One region of the Butyricimonas hominis genome, then DNA from elsewhere that is predicted to be linked to it. Evidence: riboswitches for the same ligand, from Rfam matches in the RefSeq annotation. Region 1 holds a riboswitch; the other holds the start of a gene.
The links. A riboswitch is a leader RNA that binds a small molecule or an ion and turns the genes downstream of it on or off. The one in region 1 is predicted to bind cobalamin.
Positions count from the first base shown of each region.

Region 2: another riboswitch for cobalamin. It lies ahead of H8S64_RS00735 (PKD domain-containing protein); the one in region 1 lies ahead of H8S64_RS00340 (ABC transporter substrate-binding protein).

Region 1 covers NZ_JACOOH010000001.1:85,846-94,801, forward strand. The annotation lists gene H8S64_RS00330 (ABC transporter ATP-binding protein) at 1-835, opposite strand, end outside; gene H8S64_RS00335 (iron chelate uptake ABC transporter family permease subunit) at 868-1,911, opposite strand; gene H8S64_RS00340 (ABC transporter substrate-binding protein) at 1,918-3,072, opposite strand; cobalamin riboswitch at 3,094-3,288, opposite strand; gene cobI (precorrin-2 C(20)-methyltransferase) at 3,474-4,190, shown strand; gene H8S64_RS00350 (BamA/TamA family outer membrane protein) at 4,279-5,424, shown strand; gene H8S64_RS00355 (phosphoethanolamine transferase family protein) at 5,441-7,144, shown strand; gene H8S64_RS00360 (aspartate-semialdehyde dehydrogenase) at 7,555-8,544, shown strand; gene H8S64_RS00365 (peroxiredoxin family protein) at 8,835-8,956, shown strand, end outside.
Region 2 covers NZ_JACOOH010000001.1:194,972-203,927, forward strand. The annotation lists gene H8S64_RS00725 (DUF5074 domain-containing protein) at 1-1,348, shown strand, start outside; gene H8S64_RS00730 (hypothetical protein) at 1,361-2,116, shown strand; cobalamin riboswitch at 2,403-2,611, shown strand; gene H8S64_RS00735 (PKD domain-containing protein) at 2,774-3,736, shown strand; cobalamin riboswitch at 4,002-4,186, shown strand; gene H8S64_RS00740 (ribonucleoside triphosphate reductase) at 4,285-6,426, shown strand; gene H8S64_RS00745 (anaerobic ribonucleoside-triphosphate reductase activating protein) at 6,417-7,043, shown strand; gene H8S64_RS00750 (ABC transporter substrate-binding protein) at 7,089-7,886, shown strand; gene H8S64_RS00755 (potassium channel family protein) at 7,887-8,555, opposite strand; gene H8S64_RS00760 (TrkH family potassium uptake protein) at 8,726-8,956, opposite strand, start outside.

The sequences.
Region 1 (8,956 bases):
ACGCCTTCCGCACCATGGCATACTTTTGCCCGTGTCCCTGCAACCGCACGCGCGAAGTATATTGATTCTCTATCCGGAACAACCCCGTTTCCATATCAAAAACAATCCCCTTACGGGCAAAAAAACTACTCAGATGTCCCTCCAACGCCAAATCTTCCGGTGTGCCTATCGTGATGCCGTGTTGCTTATCCATCAGCCATATCTTGTCGGCAATCTGCAAGGCGAGTTCCAAATCGTGCGTCGAAAGAAATATCGTCTTCCCGGTTTCCCGTGTCAACTGGTGAAGCAACTGCATAATCTCCACCTTACTCGGGAAATCCAAAAATGCCGTCGGCTCATCCAAAAATATCACGGGTGTCTGTTGTGCCAACGCTTTCGCTATCATCACCTTCTGCCGCTCCCCGTCACTCAGCGTGTGTACCATACGGGAAGCCAGATTCTCAATCTTCACCAGCGCTATCGACTCCTCCACTATCCGGCTGTCCTCCTTGTCAAGCGTTCCCCAGAAACCGGTATACGGACTTCTTCCCATCCCTATCAACTCCCGGGCACTCATGTTGCGCACGTCGCATTTCTCGGTCAGCACCACGCCTATCGTCTTCGACAACTCCTTGTCTGAATAAGTACCGAGTTCCCGCCCCATAATAAAAATCTCCCCTCCCAACTTCGGTTGAAACGCCGACAAGGTGCGCAAAAGCGTGGACTTCCCCACCCCATTCGCCCCCAAAAGACAAGTCAACTCCCCCCCGTTTATCTCCGTGCAAATCCCTTGAGCCACCACCTTCGTGTCGCTCTTACCCCTGTACCCGATAGAAAGATTTACCAAACGAACCATAACCCAAATTTAAAATCACAAATCGTAAATCATTAAATTTCCACCTCATTCCTCTTCCGTTTCCCGAACAACACCGACGCCACCACCGGCGCCCCGACCAATGCCGTCACCGAATTCACGGGCAAAGCCCCCTCGAACCCCGGCAAACGGGCTATCAGATTACAAAGCAACGCCAGCGAGGCCCCCACCAGCATCGAGGTCGGCATCAATATCCGGTGGTCCGAAGTCTGGAATATCGTGCGACACAAGTGAGGCACCGCCAACCCCAAAAAGATAATCGGACCACAATAAGCCGTGACAATCGCAGTCAACACCCCGGAGCAAGTAATCACCCACACCCGGGCACGATTAATATTCAGTCCCAGATTACGGGCGTACCCGTCCCCCAGCATCAACAGATTCAACGGCTTAATCAACAAAAAAGACAGCGGGATAATCACCGCCATAATCGTCACAAACAACATCATCTGGTTCCCCGAAACCCGGGCGAAACTACCTAATCCCCAAATCACGTACGCCTTGATATCCTCCTCCACGCTGAAAAACTTCAGTACCCCGATAACGGCATTCGCGATATACCCTATCATCACCCCGATAATCAAGAGAGTAACACTCCCCCGTATCTTCCGGGAAGCGAAAACGATTAATCCCATCACGGACAACGCCCCCACGATAGCCGCGACAGACAGCGCCACCTCCCCGATAAATCCCAGACGACTCAAGGCCACTCCCCCCAGTTTACCGGACAACAACACCACGAAAGCCACCCCCAGACTCGCCCCCGAACTGATACCCAGCACGGAAGGTCCCGCCAACGGATTACGGAAAATAGTCTGCATCTGCAACCCGCTGATAGAAAGTCCCGCGCCCGCCACCAACGCCGTCAACGCCTGCGGCAACCGGGACTTCAAAATTATATTCTGCCAAGCCACCGGTTCCTCCCCGCTACCCGTCAGCACGTTCCAAACCGATGAAAACGGGATAGCCACCGAGCCCAACAACATATTCAATAACAAGAACACCACGATAGACACCGTGATAAAAAACATCCATATCGTATTTCTCCCTCGTCCCATGCACTCTTATTTATTAAGCAAATCGTAATACACCGGTTCATGGTCGGGCAACACACCCGGGTGAAACACCCGAATCATATCGGCAAGCACCACCTCCGGTTCTGCGGGCATACTCTCGTAAAACGGCTTCTCCCGCATGTTACAATAAATGACACGTTTATCCTTAAAAGCCTTGAAATCAGCGTAACGCTCGTCTTGCGCCTTCAACGCCGCATAACAATACTCCCCGGCAAAACTATTCGCGATTCTCCAGTAGTCGGCACTCTCCGCCTGATTGTACACCGTCTCGAAATCCAACGTCACCCCACCCGAACGGGGGTCGTCTTTCAAGAAATAATCCGCACCCGCGTCATGGAAAAGCTGTGCCAGAAAACTCTTTCCCCCCACGGCATACCACACTCCGCCTCTCAACTCCCCGCTAAATACCACGGGACGACGTTCCACGTCACCGACCATCGCTTTCAACGAATTATACCGGTTCTCTATCCGGTCAAATTCCACCCCCGCCTTATCCTCCATTCCCAGCAACAACCCCACGAACTTAATCCATTCCGCCTGCCCGAGAGGAGTCATCTCCTTGTACCCGAGATGCGGCACCAGAGGAATCCCGATATCTTTCACGGCATCATACCCCCCGCGTTTAAAAGGCGAAATCAGCATCAGGTCGGGATTCAGGCTCATGATAATCTCGTTATCAAAATTCCCCTCTATCCCGATACGGCGAGTCTTCCCCTCGTCCACCCGCTTCTGCATCTCCCCGTTAAAAAGGAAACGGGTACTCGTGATACCCACCACCCGGTCCGTTGCGTCCAGTTTGATAAAATTAGACAACTGCAAAGAAGTCATGCACACCACGCTCCGCACCGGAACCTCCACCACGGGCACCCCCGCCGGGGTTTGCACCTTCTTCCTCCGGGGAATCAAAGCGTACTGGTAACACGTGTGGCTACTCTCCTGCGGGTCTTTGACATTCAACACGGCATACCCGTCCCGGTACTCCAACCAAAACCCTTTAGCGTATTTAATCCGAACCCGGGGAATCGAATCGCTCCCCGCCTGAACGGTCTGTTTCTCGACCGACTTCTTACTCGTTTTCGACTTGCAGCAACAAAACACTCCGCAAGCACACAAAATACACAATAAACGTACTAATCCATTCATCTCTTTTCCTCCGAAAGTATTAATCATTCGTGTCATCTGGCAGGTTTTCTGGCTTGTCATCTTTTCTCCTTCCCGGATTCCAATCCAGTGGCTTTATAGAAAAAATCTGCCCACCCTCGAGGCAGGAAACGACTTTACAGCTGCGGGGACAGCCCCGGAATTTCACCGGATTCCCTTTTCTTCCAACACGGAAGCACCAAGACGCCTGCAAATATATAAATATTATTTTGAGCGTATCCGTTTTTTAACGACTTTTGCACCCGAAATCAGTTCAAAAGGTCCATAAAGTCCATAAGGTCCATAAAGTCGTAAAGTCCCAAACACCAGAAACATCACGACAACTTCGAGAACTGACCTTATGGACCTTATAGACTTTACGGACTTTATAGACTTAATAGACTATGAAAGTAATCAGCATCTCCCTCGGTCCGGGCAATCCGGAGTTAATAACGGTCAAGGCATTAAAAGCCTTGCAGGAAGTTGACGTAATCTATTGCCCCGGTACGAAAAGCAAAGAAGGGACTTTCAAATCATACTCCCGGGACATCATCCTGTCCCTACCCGTCGAGGCTAGTAAAATCCGAGTCTTCCACGTCCCGATGTCCAAAGACCGCACGTTTGCCAACCGGGCTTACGATGAACTCTGCCTCGAAATCGCGGCACGGATTGCCGAGGGGAAAACGGTTGCCGTCACTGCCGAAGGCGATTCCGGCTTCTACTCTTCCGGCAACTACATGTTCGAGAAACTCGCCTCCATGCACATCCCCACCTCCGTCATTGCCGGAGTACCCGCGTTCATCGCCGCGGGAGCGGTATCGGGACTTCATATCGTGAAACAAGAAGAAAAACTCATCGTCCTACCGGGTAAAACAACGCTGGAAGAACTTCACGAACTCACCACCACGAACCACGTTATCGTCATCATGAAATTATCGCAATGCACCGATACCGTCCACGAATTCATCCGTCAACACCCGGATGCCGAATACCACTATTACCAAAACGTGGGTACCGCGAACGAACAACATGAAACCGACCGGAACGCCCTCGTGGAAATCGAATTCCCTTACTTTTCCCTAATGATTATACGACCTGCCAAAAGAATCTCTGTCGGCTAACCCAACAATTGGCACAAATATTGCGTACAAGGAAATCACGAGATGAATGATTGTTTAATCTATGCTAATTTAACTTTATCAATCTGAAATGATTCGACATACACTATATATCGCGTTATTATGCGTCCTGTCGCTTTCCGCCAACGGGCAAGACACGGTCACCGTTGACACCACACCCGTGAAGACCGGATTCTTCCATCGGTTCTACCGTTATTTCGCGGACGCCAACAAAGAGAAAGCCGAAAAGCGATTCGACTTCTCTATTATCGGGGGACCGCATTTTTCGAGCGACACCAAACTGGGGCTCGGACTCGTGGCATCCGGGCTGTACCGTATCGACCGGCACGACAAAACCATATCCCCCTCCAACGTCGCCATCTACGGGGACATCACCACCACGGGTTTCTACCTGCTGGGAATCCGGAACAATAGCATCTTCCCGCGTGACCGTTTCCGGCTCAACGCCAACATGTACTTCTTCTCCTTCCCCAGCGAATTCTGGGGCATCGGTTATGAAGCCGGCAGACATGAAGACCGCAAAACCGAATATAAACGACTGGAACAACAAGTCAAACTCGAACTCCTGTGGCGTCTGGCTCCCAACCTCTACGTGGGTCCCAACCTCATGTTCCGCAACGTGAACGCGAAAGATTTCGACGACATCAGCTTCCTCAACGGGGCACCCAAGAACGTCACCACCTTCGGACCCGGAATCATCATCTCGTATGACTCGAGAGATTTTATCCCGAACCCTTACAAGGGAATCTACGTACAACTGGAGCAACAGTTCTTTCCCGGCTTCCTCGGTAACGATCAGGATTTCAAGCGTACCAGCTTCGACTTCCGGTATTATCACAAAGCGTGGAAAGGAGCTATCGTTGCCACGCAATTACAAGGAATATTCAACTACGGGGACACCCCGTGGAGTATGGTTGCCCTGATGGGCGGTTCGTACAGCATGAGAGGTTACTACGAGGGTCGCTACCGGGACAATGACCTGATACAGGCGCAAGTAGAACTCCGTCAAAAAATATACAACCGCCACGGCATAACCGCGTGGGCAGGTGCCGGAAACGTGTTTCCGGACATGGACAAGTTTAAATGGAGCCACACCCTGCCCACTTATGGCATCGGCTACCGTTGGGAATTTAAAAACAGAATTAACGTAAGATTGGATTATGGTATCGGCAAAGGCGTCAAAGCATTCTACTTCAATATTAACGAGGCTTTCTAAAGGACTTGTCAACTTCGTGAAAAAGAGCAAAACCCTGTTCTGGCTCTTCATCGTGTTGAACCTTGTCCCCAACTTCTGCCTGATATTCACGGAACCTCTCTCCGCGATCGGGAAGATCATACTGGTCCTTGTTCCCTTGAGCATCTACATGATCGTCTTCTCGCTCTTCAAACGGGCGGGACTCATGCAACTCATACTCATCCCCGTGCTTATCCTGCACGCGTTCCAACTCGTGCTATTCTACCTCTTCGGGGAATCCGTCATTGCCGTGGACATGTTCCTGAACCTGCCCACCACGAACGCATCCGAGGCGGGCGAACTGCTGGGCAACATCTGGCCCTCCATTATCATCGTGTGCGTCCTCTACATCCCGGTCATCGTGCTGGCTTCCATCGCGGTCCATCACAAGGTAGTCCGCCCTGCCGCTTTTCGCCGGAAAATGATCACGTGGGGACTCGTGTTACTCATCATCGGCTCCGGTCTTACCGCTTACGAGAAAAGACGGGACAACACCTACGAGGTAAAAACAGACCTCTACCCGGCGAACGTGATGTACAACTTCTACTTTGCCTGCAAGAAATGGAACCGCAGCATGGATTACCCCGTCACCTCCAAGGACTTCACGTTCCGCGCCACACGGGATACCGCCCATGAACGCCGGGAAATATACGTCCTCGTCATCGGGGAAGCCGGACGTGCCGAGAATTGGAGCTTGTGGGGCTATGAACGGGAAACCAACCCGAAGTTGAAAAACGAGGCTAACCTAGTCCTGTACAAAGACGCTATCACGCAATCGAATACCACGCACAAAAGCGTGCCTCTCATCCTGTCTGCCGCCGACGCCTGTCATTACGAGCGCCTGTACACCCAAAAAAGTGTAGTGACCGCATTCAAGGAAGCCGGATTCAAGACCGTGTTCCTTTCCAACCAAGTACCGAACCGCTCGTTTACCGACTATTTCGGCGAGGAAGCTGATTATTACAAAAACATCCGCCCCACCGAGGACGGCGGTTTAATCACGCTCAACAATTACGACGAAGCCATGTTACCTTTCATGCAGCATTATATCGACTCGCTGGCAAACGACAACCTCCTCATCGTGTTCCACACTTACGGTTCACACTTCAATTACAAGGAACGCTACCCGGAAGAGTTCGCTCACTTTACCCCGGCTGACGCCACCGAAATCGAATACAAAAACAAGGCACAACTCGTCAACGCCTACAATAACAGTATCATTTACACGGATCATTTCCTGCACAACGTGATCGAGATATTACGCGCCTCCGGCAGCGACGCCACCATGATTTACTCCCCCGACCACGGGGAAGACCTGCTCGACGACAGCCGGAAACGCTTCCTGCACGCCTCGCCGATCCCAACCTATTATCAGCTACATATCCCGTTCATGATCTGGTTCTCGGACAATTACATCGAGGCACGTCCCAATTTCTATCAAGTGGCACGCTACAACAGCAACGCACCCGTTGCCACGAACCATATTTTCCATACCCTGCTGAACCTTGCCGAGATCAACACCTCGCACTTCGAGCCGGAATTTTCGCTAATCAACCCGGTTTTCAAACGACAACCGCGTATGTACCTCGGTGATCACGATAACCCTATCAATTACTACGAAGTCGGTTTGAAAAAACAAGACAAAGAGATGGTGCAACAGCGAGGCATGGATCACACGGTAAACACTTCCTGCAAAAACTAGGGATATACTCCTGTAAACCAACTGTTACATAACCCCGGCAGGTGACTTTCGGGTGAGTATTGGGCGGGTATTAGGCGACATCGCCTACTCATCGCCCACAGTTTACCCACTCTTCGCCCACGATTTAGTAAACAATAGGCTTTTTTAACACCAACAACATGCCTGTTCTCGCGATGATTCACCGGACAATAAATTTGCACGTGCCACAGATTGGGATTAAAGAAGGGACATTCAAGGGTATGTCAACCGTTCTGTTACAATTTTAACACGGGGACACAATATTGAAAAAATACCTCGTTCCTATTGCCGAAGCAATGCTTATTCACTATTTTTGACCCGGTAATAAAACAACTAACTTATATACAAGAAATGCCGTAACAGGCTTTCAAACAATTAAAAATCCATTCGAAATGAAAGTAGCAGTAGTAGGCGCAACAGGTCTTGTAGGAAGAAAAATGTTGCAGGTTTTGGAAGAAAGGAATTTTCCGGTAACAGAATTGATACCGGTCGCCAGCGAGCGTTCCGTGGGTAAAGAAATCACCTTCAAGGGAAAAAACTATAAAGTCATGGGAATGCAGGACGCTATCGACATGAAACCCCAAATCGCTATTTTCTCCGCCGGGGGGGACACCTCCCTCGAATGGGCTCCCAAGTTTGCCGCAGCGGGAATAACCGTGGTCGACAATTCCTCCGCGTGGAGAATGGACCCCACGAAAAAACTCGTGATACCGGAGATTAACGCCGACACGCTGACCCGGGAAGATAAAATCATAGCCAATCCCAATTGCTCGACGATACAAATGCTGGTCGCCTTGGCTCCCCTGCACAAGAAATACGGAATCAAACGCGTGGTGGTATCCACTTACCAATCCGTCACCGGAAGTGGTCTGAAAGGCATCAACCAACTGGAAGGCGAACGGGAAGGCAAAGAAGTAAAGAAAGCCTACGCACACCCCATCGACCGCAACTGTCTCCCGCACTGTGACTCGTTCACCGAGAACGGGTACACGAAGGAAGAGATGAAACTCGTGAACGAAACGTGCAAAATATTAAACGACGACACGATTAAAGTAACCGCCACAGCCGTGCGGGTTCCCGTCGTGGGCGGACACTCCGAGAGCATCAACCTCGAATTCGAGAAAGACTACGACTTGGACGAGGTTCGCACCCTGTTGGCTCAATCCCCCGGCATCGTCGTGCAAGACGAGCCCATGCAAAATCTCTACCCCATGGCAATCACCGCCAACGAGCGGGACGAGGTCTTTGTGGGACGCCTCCGCCGGGATTTCTCCCAGCCGAACAGCCTCAACCTGTGGGTCGTTTCCGACAACCTCCGCAAGGGAGCCGCCACGAACGCTGTGCAGATAACGGAATACTTGAACAAGCATAATCTAGTATAACACGAGGGCGTGTTTCGACACGCCCTCTCGTCCATAAGGTCTAAAAGTCCATCATGTCGTAAGGTCAAATGCACAAGTAACCAGCACATTATAATACTGGCCATCAAAGTATTATCAAATCACTGACTTTATAGACTTTAGGAGCCGAAGGCTCGACCTTATGGACTTTATAGACTAGAGGTGTGTCAAAACACACCTCCATGTTGCAAATTTTTCTTCTCTCTCCTGTCACCCTCTAGCATTTTTTGGGATTAGTATAAGTAGTAAATCACTTAAATAAAATCTAAAACATGAAATGCTATTATTTCTTTCTATTTTTCACGCTAATCTCTTGCGCCAGCTCACCACGTCACGGAAACAATATAAAAATCTCCATTGACGTCGACGAACTACCGGAAATCGGGCTGGGCAT
Region 2 (8,956 bases), 110 kb from region 1:
TACCAATAGTGAATACACCATGCTACTAACAGATTCTATCGTTTTCAGAGCAAATATTACCAGTGAATTACCCGCCACTTACCTTTGGACTATCGGAGGACAAGAAGTATCCACCGACTCTATTTACGTGTTCAAGGCTGATGCCGTAGGCGTATACACGTTACAAGTAACAGTCACTAACGAAGCCGGGAATCAAATTCAATCGGTACAAGTTATCGTAAAAGAAATCACCAAAGAAGAAACCCCTGAAGGAAAATACAAAAATGGGACATTCATCCTGAACGAGGGGCTAATTGGAACGTATGGTTCTTTGATTTTCATCAACCCAGATGGTAATATTACTGACAATGTCTATTTTCGAGAAAACGGGAAACGATTATGGTCTCTAACTCAAGACTTATTCATTCATAATAACAAGATGTATATTATCGCCCAAAAAGGGGATGATGCCTCCATGAATTACGGAGCAATCACCATTCTCAACGCAGAAACCTTAAAAGAGGTATTCTCTTACTCATTCCCCCCAGAATTAGGATTTACTTCTCCTACCCATATCGCTGTTTTAGGAGAAGATAACATATATATACGAGATGAGAACAGCATAAGTGTCTTCCATCCCTCAGACCTTTCCATGACAAGAATAGCCGGAACAGAAAAAGCTCATAAAAATACAATGGCTGTCGTAGACGGAAAATTATTTGCAGCTATCTATAATCAAAAATCCTTAGTCGTTATTGAAAAAGGCAAAACAGAAATTACAACCACGATTGAATTCGATGGAAATGTATCCGGAATTATCAAATCATCGGATGACAAATTATGGGTATCGGACGAAAGTGGTAAAATTTCAAAAGTAGACCCAAACTCCTACGAGATCATAGCCTCGAATCAATTAACTGGAGAAGCCGCAGAACGATTGAAACTCAATCCCCCAAGTAGTCAAGCCGCCGCTCCTCATATTACCGCCAAGGGGGATACACTATACATGAGTGCCACAAAACCAAGCATATACTTCCACATCTTCAGCAAAGACACAACAGCCCTAATGGTTGATGCAACCCAATATATTCCAGCCTCTCCGGACTATTTTGAAGCCCAAAATTTTCAAGCATACAATACATGTGCAGTGGATCCTGTCACGGGCAGAGTTTTCTTGAACACGCTTAAAGGCTGGGGAGGATTACGGCACAACAACCATATCTCAATTTTTGATTTTACCATTGTTGTTACTTATAATAAATACACGAAAAAATATAAAAATACAATTACACCAAGACTTTGTAAAGATTACGCAAACTATTTAGATTATCCTGCCAATATATATTTCACCCACAATTTTCAACATTAAAATTCAGAAACAATGAAAAATCTTTTAAATTTGATTTTCGCTTGCATATTTGCAAGTTTTATCTTGTCTTGTAGCGAAGACATGTACACACTACCGGAAAACGAGAAGCTAACAGAAGTCAACACAACTCTTTCAAGAGCTTCTGAAAACCTTCAGCCTGTTACTAAAATCAGTGATATTCAAAACTGGACCGGCACAGGCAGCAATAGTTCTATACTTGCCATCCAATGGGTGAACGCAAAAGATATCACCAAGCCTCAAGATAATGAAATCCATTTTTTAGCATGGGGATATTACTGGGATAGTCCTACTCCAACAGGAATGGACATGGTTATGGCTATTGCTCAAAAAGATCCGCGTTTGTATGTGGTTGTCGGAGAACAATGGGGAGGTATCGTTATAAAAGGATTTGCTTATGACGGAGATAACGACGGCTTTATCAAAATTTGTAAAGGTTCAACAGTTGTTTTAACTGAAGAAAATTTCACAAATGGCATCTATTGGGAAGAAGGTCAAAGTTTTGATGGACTGACTCCTAGTGATCCGGATGATCTTTGGATGGGAGGCTGGATGGAAACCTATGCCACATACTGGTTAGGCGCAGAAGGTATCAACGTTCCAAGCCAATATACATACTCAACAGAACTAGTAGACCAACGCCAATTGAAAAAAAATTCTTGGGATGCTTGGACTTTCTCCACTATTAACTCCGCAGAAGTTAATGTAGATCCTAGACCAGATTTAATGAAAGCCGCACCCAATAATTAAAAAAGCAATAGCAGGATAATACACTTGTAAAACGACCGAAAATTTTATTTTTCGGTCGTTTCTTTTTTTGCACATATAATTTCTTAAAGTAAAATATAACACACTAATTACAAATACAGCAAGATACACTTTCCAAGAAAACTATTCTATTTGAAAACCGATTGTATAATCCGATTATTTTATCATACATTTATACTACTTCTATAGTTTCGGATTTATAAATAAGGTCTAAACTTAAAAAAACAAAAATACTTGACTTTTTAACATCATTCCTCTATCTTCGCGAAGAATAATGGAAGTGAGTGGTGTCCCTATTCGCGAATCGCGTTTCGGGATGAAAAGGGAATCAGGTGCAAATCCTGAACAGAATCCCCTGCTGTAAGTTTCACTGTACTTCCCGGGCATACTTTATCCACTGTCCCCGACACGAGGGACGGGAAGGAAGCCCCGGAGAAGGAAACGAGTCAGAAGACCTGCCACAAGCTAATATGTTTCATGTTCAATGGGAAAGGAGAACATAAACGCCAGTACCGCTTACAAGTCGATATTTGACGCCATCTTTTTCCTACAAACAGAAATGTTTGTATCCACGTGGGATACTTGGGTATGAATTAATTATTGCTTTTTTAATATATAAAATTAATTCAAAAAACAGTTATGAAGAAGTTGTATTTATTATTTATCGTGTGGGGATTAATGATCTCATTGTTTAGCGCATGTAGTGATGACAAGGAGCAAGAGCCCCCTTATATTCCTACCCTACCGGAAGTTTCCATCATTAACGTGAGCGGAATCACTACTTGCCTTCCGAAAGAAACCGTCGAATTGAAAGCAAGGTTGCTCGATCCCACGGACGTTGCCCTTCTTTGGACACTCGAAGGGGAACAAGTTTCCACCGACTCTGTTTATAAATTCACTCCCGAAGATTTCGGAGAATACCGAATCATCCTCACGGCGACCAATTCCGTGGGTTCCGATGCCGACACATTGACAATCAACGTATCTGACGGTCAATTCCGTTTCGCCAACATAAAAAACTGGACAGGGGAAGGTGAAAACCGCTCTGCTCTCGCAATTCAATGGATCACCGGTACCAATATGCTAGAACCCGCAGATGACGAAGTTTTCTTTCTCGCATGGGGATATCGCTGGGAAAAAGGGACAGAACCTCTAGGTATTGATATGTTGCGGGCGATCGCGAAAAAAGATCCCCGCCTTTATGTTGCTAAATCGGGCAGTTATATTATCGGTTTTGGCTATGATGGAAATAATGACGGAAAAATTGAAGTAAGTAACGGAAACTTGACAATCACTCAAGACAACTTTGTTGACGGCTTCTATGAACTTTCATCCCAAGACTTTGATAATTTGAAACCCGTTGATCCGGAAGATTATTGGTTAGGAGGGCTATACGAAGCTTATGCCAGTTATTGGCTAGGACAGGGCAACGTAGTTCCGGATGCCGAAGAATTCGACTATTCCAACCTTTTCGTGATCTATCGTCCTTTGGAAGACCTTTCTTGGGATGCATGGACTCTGTCCCCCATTGACTATGAGGAGATGAGGAACACTCTACCCATCCCCCGTCTATTGCAAGCGGCAGAACCCAACAAAAAATAGTCATAGACTATCATTCTGAAAAACCCGATTGCTAATCAAATTCAAGCAATCGGGTTTTATTTAAAAAAAAGCTTACTAGCGTACTACGTTGTTATTCACATTTGACTATAAATTTTCCAAATTCAAAAAGACAACAAAACACATCTATCCAAAAAGTTATCCAATTTTTATTATAATAAATTATAATTCAAAGCATTAACAACACATATATTTCAAGGAAATTATTTTATTTGAAAACCACTATTGAAATACAATTATTTTATCATACATTTGCCATGCATTCGGTTCACTCCGGTGACGAACAGGGAAGCAGGTGAAAATCCCGCACTATACCCGTAGCTGTAAGCTCTATTCAACGCTTGAATCAATGATCCACTGTCACGCTGTCGACGGGAAGGAGATTCAAAAGCGAGAGTAAGTCAGAAGACCTGCCGATTGCAAATAAATTGGAGCTTTCGGGTGAAAAGCGAAAAAGACAATTCTCTGCCATACACGATCTTTTCTCGTGTTTTCCCCGAAGTATTTTTTTAATTATTAAAATTTTAATCATGGAAACATCAACCACGTTCTCAAGAATCGTGAAACGCAACGGGGAAATTTGCGATTTCAAACCGGAAAAGATTGAACAAGCTATTTTTAAGGCAACGAGAGCCATCGGACAGCCCGATCGTAAAACGGCACGTGCCCTGTGTGACAAAGTCGTGCAAATTCTTGCCGCAAGCACACCGGAAAAGGAACTCCCGCACGTGGAACAGGTACAGGACACCGTGGAACTGGTGCTGTTCCAACACGGCGACCTGCAACTGATGAAAACGTACTTGCTTTACCGCAAGCAACACGAGCAAATCCGAAACTCGAAGACCTTACTGACAAATATAGAGGTAATGGATAATTACCTGTCATTGAGCGACTGGAGAGTAAAAGAGAGTGCTAATTCCTCGTACTCGCTGCAAGGATTGAATCAGCATATATCCACACAAATCACCTCCAATTACTGGCTAAGCCAACTCTACCCGGAACGGGTATCGGAAGCGCACAAAAGCGGGGCGTTGCATATCCACGACTTGGGATTCCTAAGCGTCTATTGCGTGGGATGGGACTTGAAGGATTTACTTACCGTCGGATTCCGGGGAGTGGAGGGGAAAGCGCAAAGCAGCCCGGCAAAGCACCTTCGCACGGCTCTCGGACAAATCGTGAATTTCTTCTATACCATGCAAGGCGAGGCCGCTGGGGCACAGGCTTTTTCTAACTTCGACACGTTCCTCGCCCCCTACATACGCTTTGACAAGTTGAACTACAAACAGGTGAAACAATGCTTGCAGGAATTCCTGTTCAACTTGAACGTACCCACCCGTGTAGGATTCCAGACACCGTTTACCAATATCACGATGGATCTCGTCGTACCCGATTTCTTGAAAAACGAACATATCGTGCACGGGGGTGAAATCAAAGAAGAGGTGTACGGGGATTTCCAAGCCGAAATGACGATACTTAACAAAGCGTTCGCCGAAGTGATGAGCGAAGGGGATGCTTCCGGCAGCCTGTTCTCGTTCCCCATCCCGACGTACAATATTACCCCGGACTTTGACTGGAATAACCCGGAGTACGAGGGCATCTGGGAAATGACAGCAAAATACGGTATTCCTTATTTCTCCAATTTCGTGAATTCGGACATGAAGCCGGATGACGTGCGCAGTATGTGTTGTCGCCTTCGTCTGGATAAACGGGAACTCATGAAACGGGGCGGCGGTTTGTTTGCAGCGAACCCGTTGACCGGATCGGTAGGTGTGGTCACGATCAACCTGCCCCGCTTGGGATATGAAGCCGCATCGGAAGAGAATTTCTTCCAACGCCTGCAACACTTGATGGAAATCAGCAAGGAAAGTCTGGAAATCAAGCGCAAAATTATTGAACGCTACACGGAAAAAGGGCTGTATCCTTATTCCAAATATTACCTGCGTTACGTGAAAGAGCGTTACGGGTGTTTCTGGAAAAACCATTTCTCGACGATCGGTATCAACGGCATGAACGAGTGTTGCATGAACTTCCTCGGGGTTCCTATTTCACACCCGGACGGGATGGGATTCGCGCAAAAAGTGATGCACTTTATGCGGGATATACTGGCACAATTCCAAGATGAAACCGGTAATATCTATAACCTTGAAGCCACTCCGGCGGAAAGTACCTCTTACCGATTCGCTTTGCTCGACACGGCCGAATATCCCGATATTATCGTTGCCAACCAAGAACAATTCAAACAGGGTGCCGATCCTTATTACACGAACTCCACGCATCTGCCCGTGAACTTCACGGACGACCTGTACGAGGCACTCGACCAACAGGACAAATTACAAACGCTGTACACGGGTGGAACTGTTTTCCACGTGTTTACCGGAGAACACCGCACGTCCGCACAAGCGGCTAAAAACATGATTCGTAAGGTAACGGCAAATTTCCGCCTGCCTTATATCACGCTCTCGCCCTCGTTCAGCATATGCCCCTCGCACGGGTACATCGCGGGAGAACATTTCAAATGTCCGCGTTGCGGGGCTTCCTCGGAAGTGTACAGCCGGATAGTAGGGTACATGCGTCCCGTGAGCCAATGGAACAACGGGAAACGAGCCGAGTTCGACGACCGGAAACTGTTTGACAAGAGCGTCCGGGAAAAAGAAAGCGTACTATGCGAATAGGAGGATTTGTCAAACAAAGCCTAATCGACTGGGAAGGCAAAGTATCCGCAGTGATATTCACGAAAGGTTGCAATTTTCGCTGCGGTTACTGCCACAATCCATCTCTTGTACTGCCGGAATTACTCCGGCAGACACAAGACTTAAAGGAAGAGGAGATATTCGGTTTTCTCGATAAACGATTAGGGTGGCTTGATGGGGTGGTGATATCCGGGGGTGAACCGACATTGCACGAAGACCTGCTCCCGTTTATCCAAAAAATAAAAGCTCTCGGGTTACCCGTGAAACTCGACACGAACGGGTCGAATCCGGAGCTTTTACAACAACTGATTGCAGGACGATGGATAGATGCCGTGGCAATGGATATCAAATCCTCCCTCTCGCTCCCCTGCTACCGAAAGGTAAATTACACGATGACAGCCTCGTTGCTGGAAAAGATACAAGAGTCCATCCGGATTATCAAAACCTCCGGACTGGAATACCAGTTCCGGACGACGGTTATCCCGCAAGTGCAAAGCCCCGAGGACATCCAAAACTTACAGGAAAAATTCTCAGGTACACACTATGTCATGCAGGAGTTCCGGGACGGGGATATTCTGGATAAATATATACACGAATAAACGAAATAATATTACTTTTACACACCCATTTTATATATCAAGATTATGCAGAAGTTCATTTTATTATCCATATTATTTATCACGGCAATCACCGGATACTCACAAAAACGTATCGTATCGCTTGCCGCCTCCATCACGCAAAACCTGTATCTTTTAGGAGCAAACGAGGACATCGTGGGCTGCACCCGTTTTTGCATCACGGAACCGGCAGATTCTATTCCCGTCGTAGCGGATGCCGTAAACGTGAACATGGAGAAGATCGTAGCTCTCCGTCCCGATATCGTTCTCACCGGAGGACTTACTCCGCCTAAAGTTCTGGAAGGACTCGAACGCATGGGTATAAAGACGCTACGACTGGAACAACCCAAAAACTTCGAGGAGATATGCGAGCAATTCATTATTCTGGGAGAATTATCAAATAAGAAGACAAAAGCGGAAAGCACCGTGCAGGAGTGCAAAACACGATTGGAAGAAGCCAAGAAAAACATTCCTTCCGACAGATATCCCAAGGTATTCATGGAGATCGGATGCGACCCGTTGTATACCGCCCTGCCCGGATCGTTCATGCACGACTATATCCAACAAACCGGTGGGATAAATATCGCCAAAGACCTCGACAATGCTATGATATCCAAAGAATTTGTTCTTCTCCAAAACCCGGATATCATTTTCATCGTCGGCATGGGCATCGTGGGCGAAAACGAGATTTCCAAATGGAAAGAGATCAATAGCCTCAATGCCGTGAAAAATGACAAGCTATTCCCGCTTGACGACTACATTTGCAGCCCCACGCCCATCACTTTCGTGGAGACGGTAGAAGAGTTGATCAAACTACTGTATTGATCAGGCAATTTGTATCCCGAGCTTACGGAAATTCTTCGGCTGACCGAAAAGCACGAACACGTCTTTTGTCGTGAACACAAGGTCGGCAGGAGGATTGTCCATGACCAGCGTTTTACCGGCCTTAGCATCGTAACGCTTTAACGCTACCAGCTTTAACCCGAACTCTTCCTCGAAATTGGCATCCTCTAACTTTCGTCCCACGAAAGTGGAATGTACTTCCCACTCGATAATTAAATGGTCGTCGTCCACCACGTAAGAATCAATTGTCGTACCCAACTCCACTTTCGTGGCAAAGAAATCGGCATATTCCCACTCGGGGTTTACGATTTCCGTGATTCCCATAGACGTTAAAATCACCTTGTGCACGGGAGAGATGGAACGGGCTACGATACGCTTCACCCCAAACTGCTTCAACAGCGCTATCACGAATAACGAGGTTCCAAAATCCTTACCGAATACCACGAACACTACATCCACGTCCAGCAACGGCAAGGTCTGCAACGCTTGGGCATTCTTCACGTCCAACGCTACAGTGTTCGTGATCGATTCCTTGTACAAATTGATCTTACTAATATCCGAATCGACGCCCAATACTTCATTCCCCCGCTTTGTCAACCGTTGTGACAGAGCAAGCCCGAAATTTCCCAGTCCAAATACAATACACTTCATAATAATTGAAAATTGAGAATTGAAAATTGAAAATGAAAAACATATTTTCCATTTCCGAGATTCAATTCGTTATTATATATCATTACCTTTTCCATTTATATTATCTGTCCAAATTATTATTCACGTCCTACTCTAATCATTTTCAATTTTCAACTTTCAATTTTCAATTATTAAAGTATTACCGTGTCGTCCGGATAAGTGTACAGTTTCACTTCCTGCCTGCGGATAAAGCAAGCCAGAAGGGTGAGCAAACCGACACGACCGACGAACATCGTGAGGCTGACGATCAGTTTGCCCGCAACACTCAGATGCGGAGTCAGATCCATGGTCAATCCTACCGTACCCAAGGCGGAAACGATCTCGAACACGGCTTGAGTTATCGTGGCTGTCGGTTCCAAGAT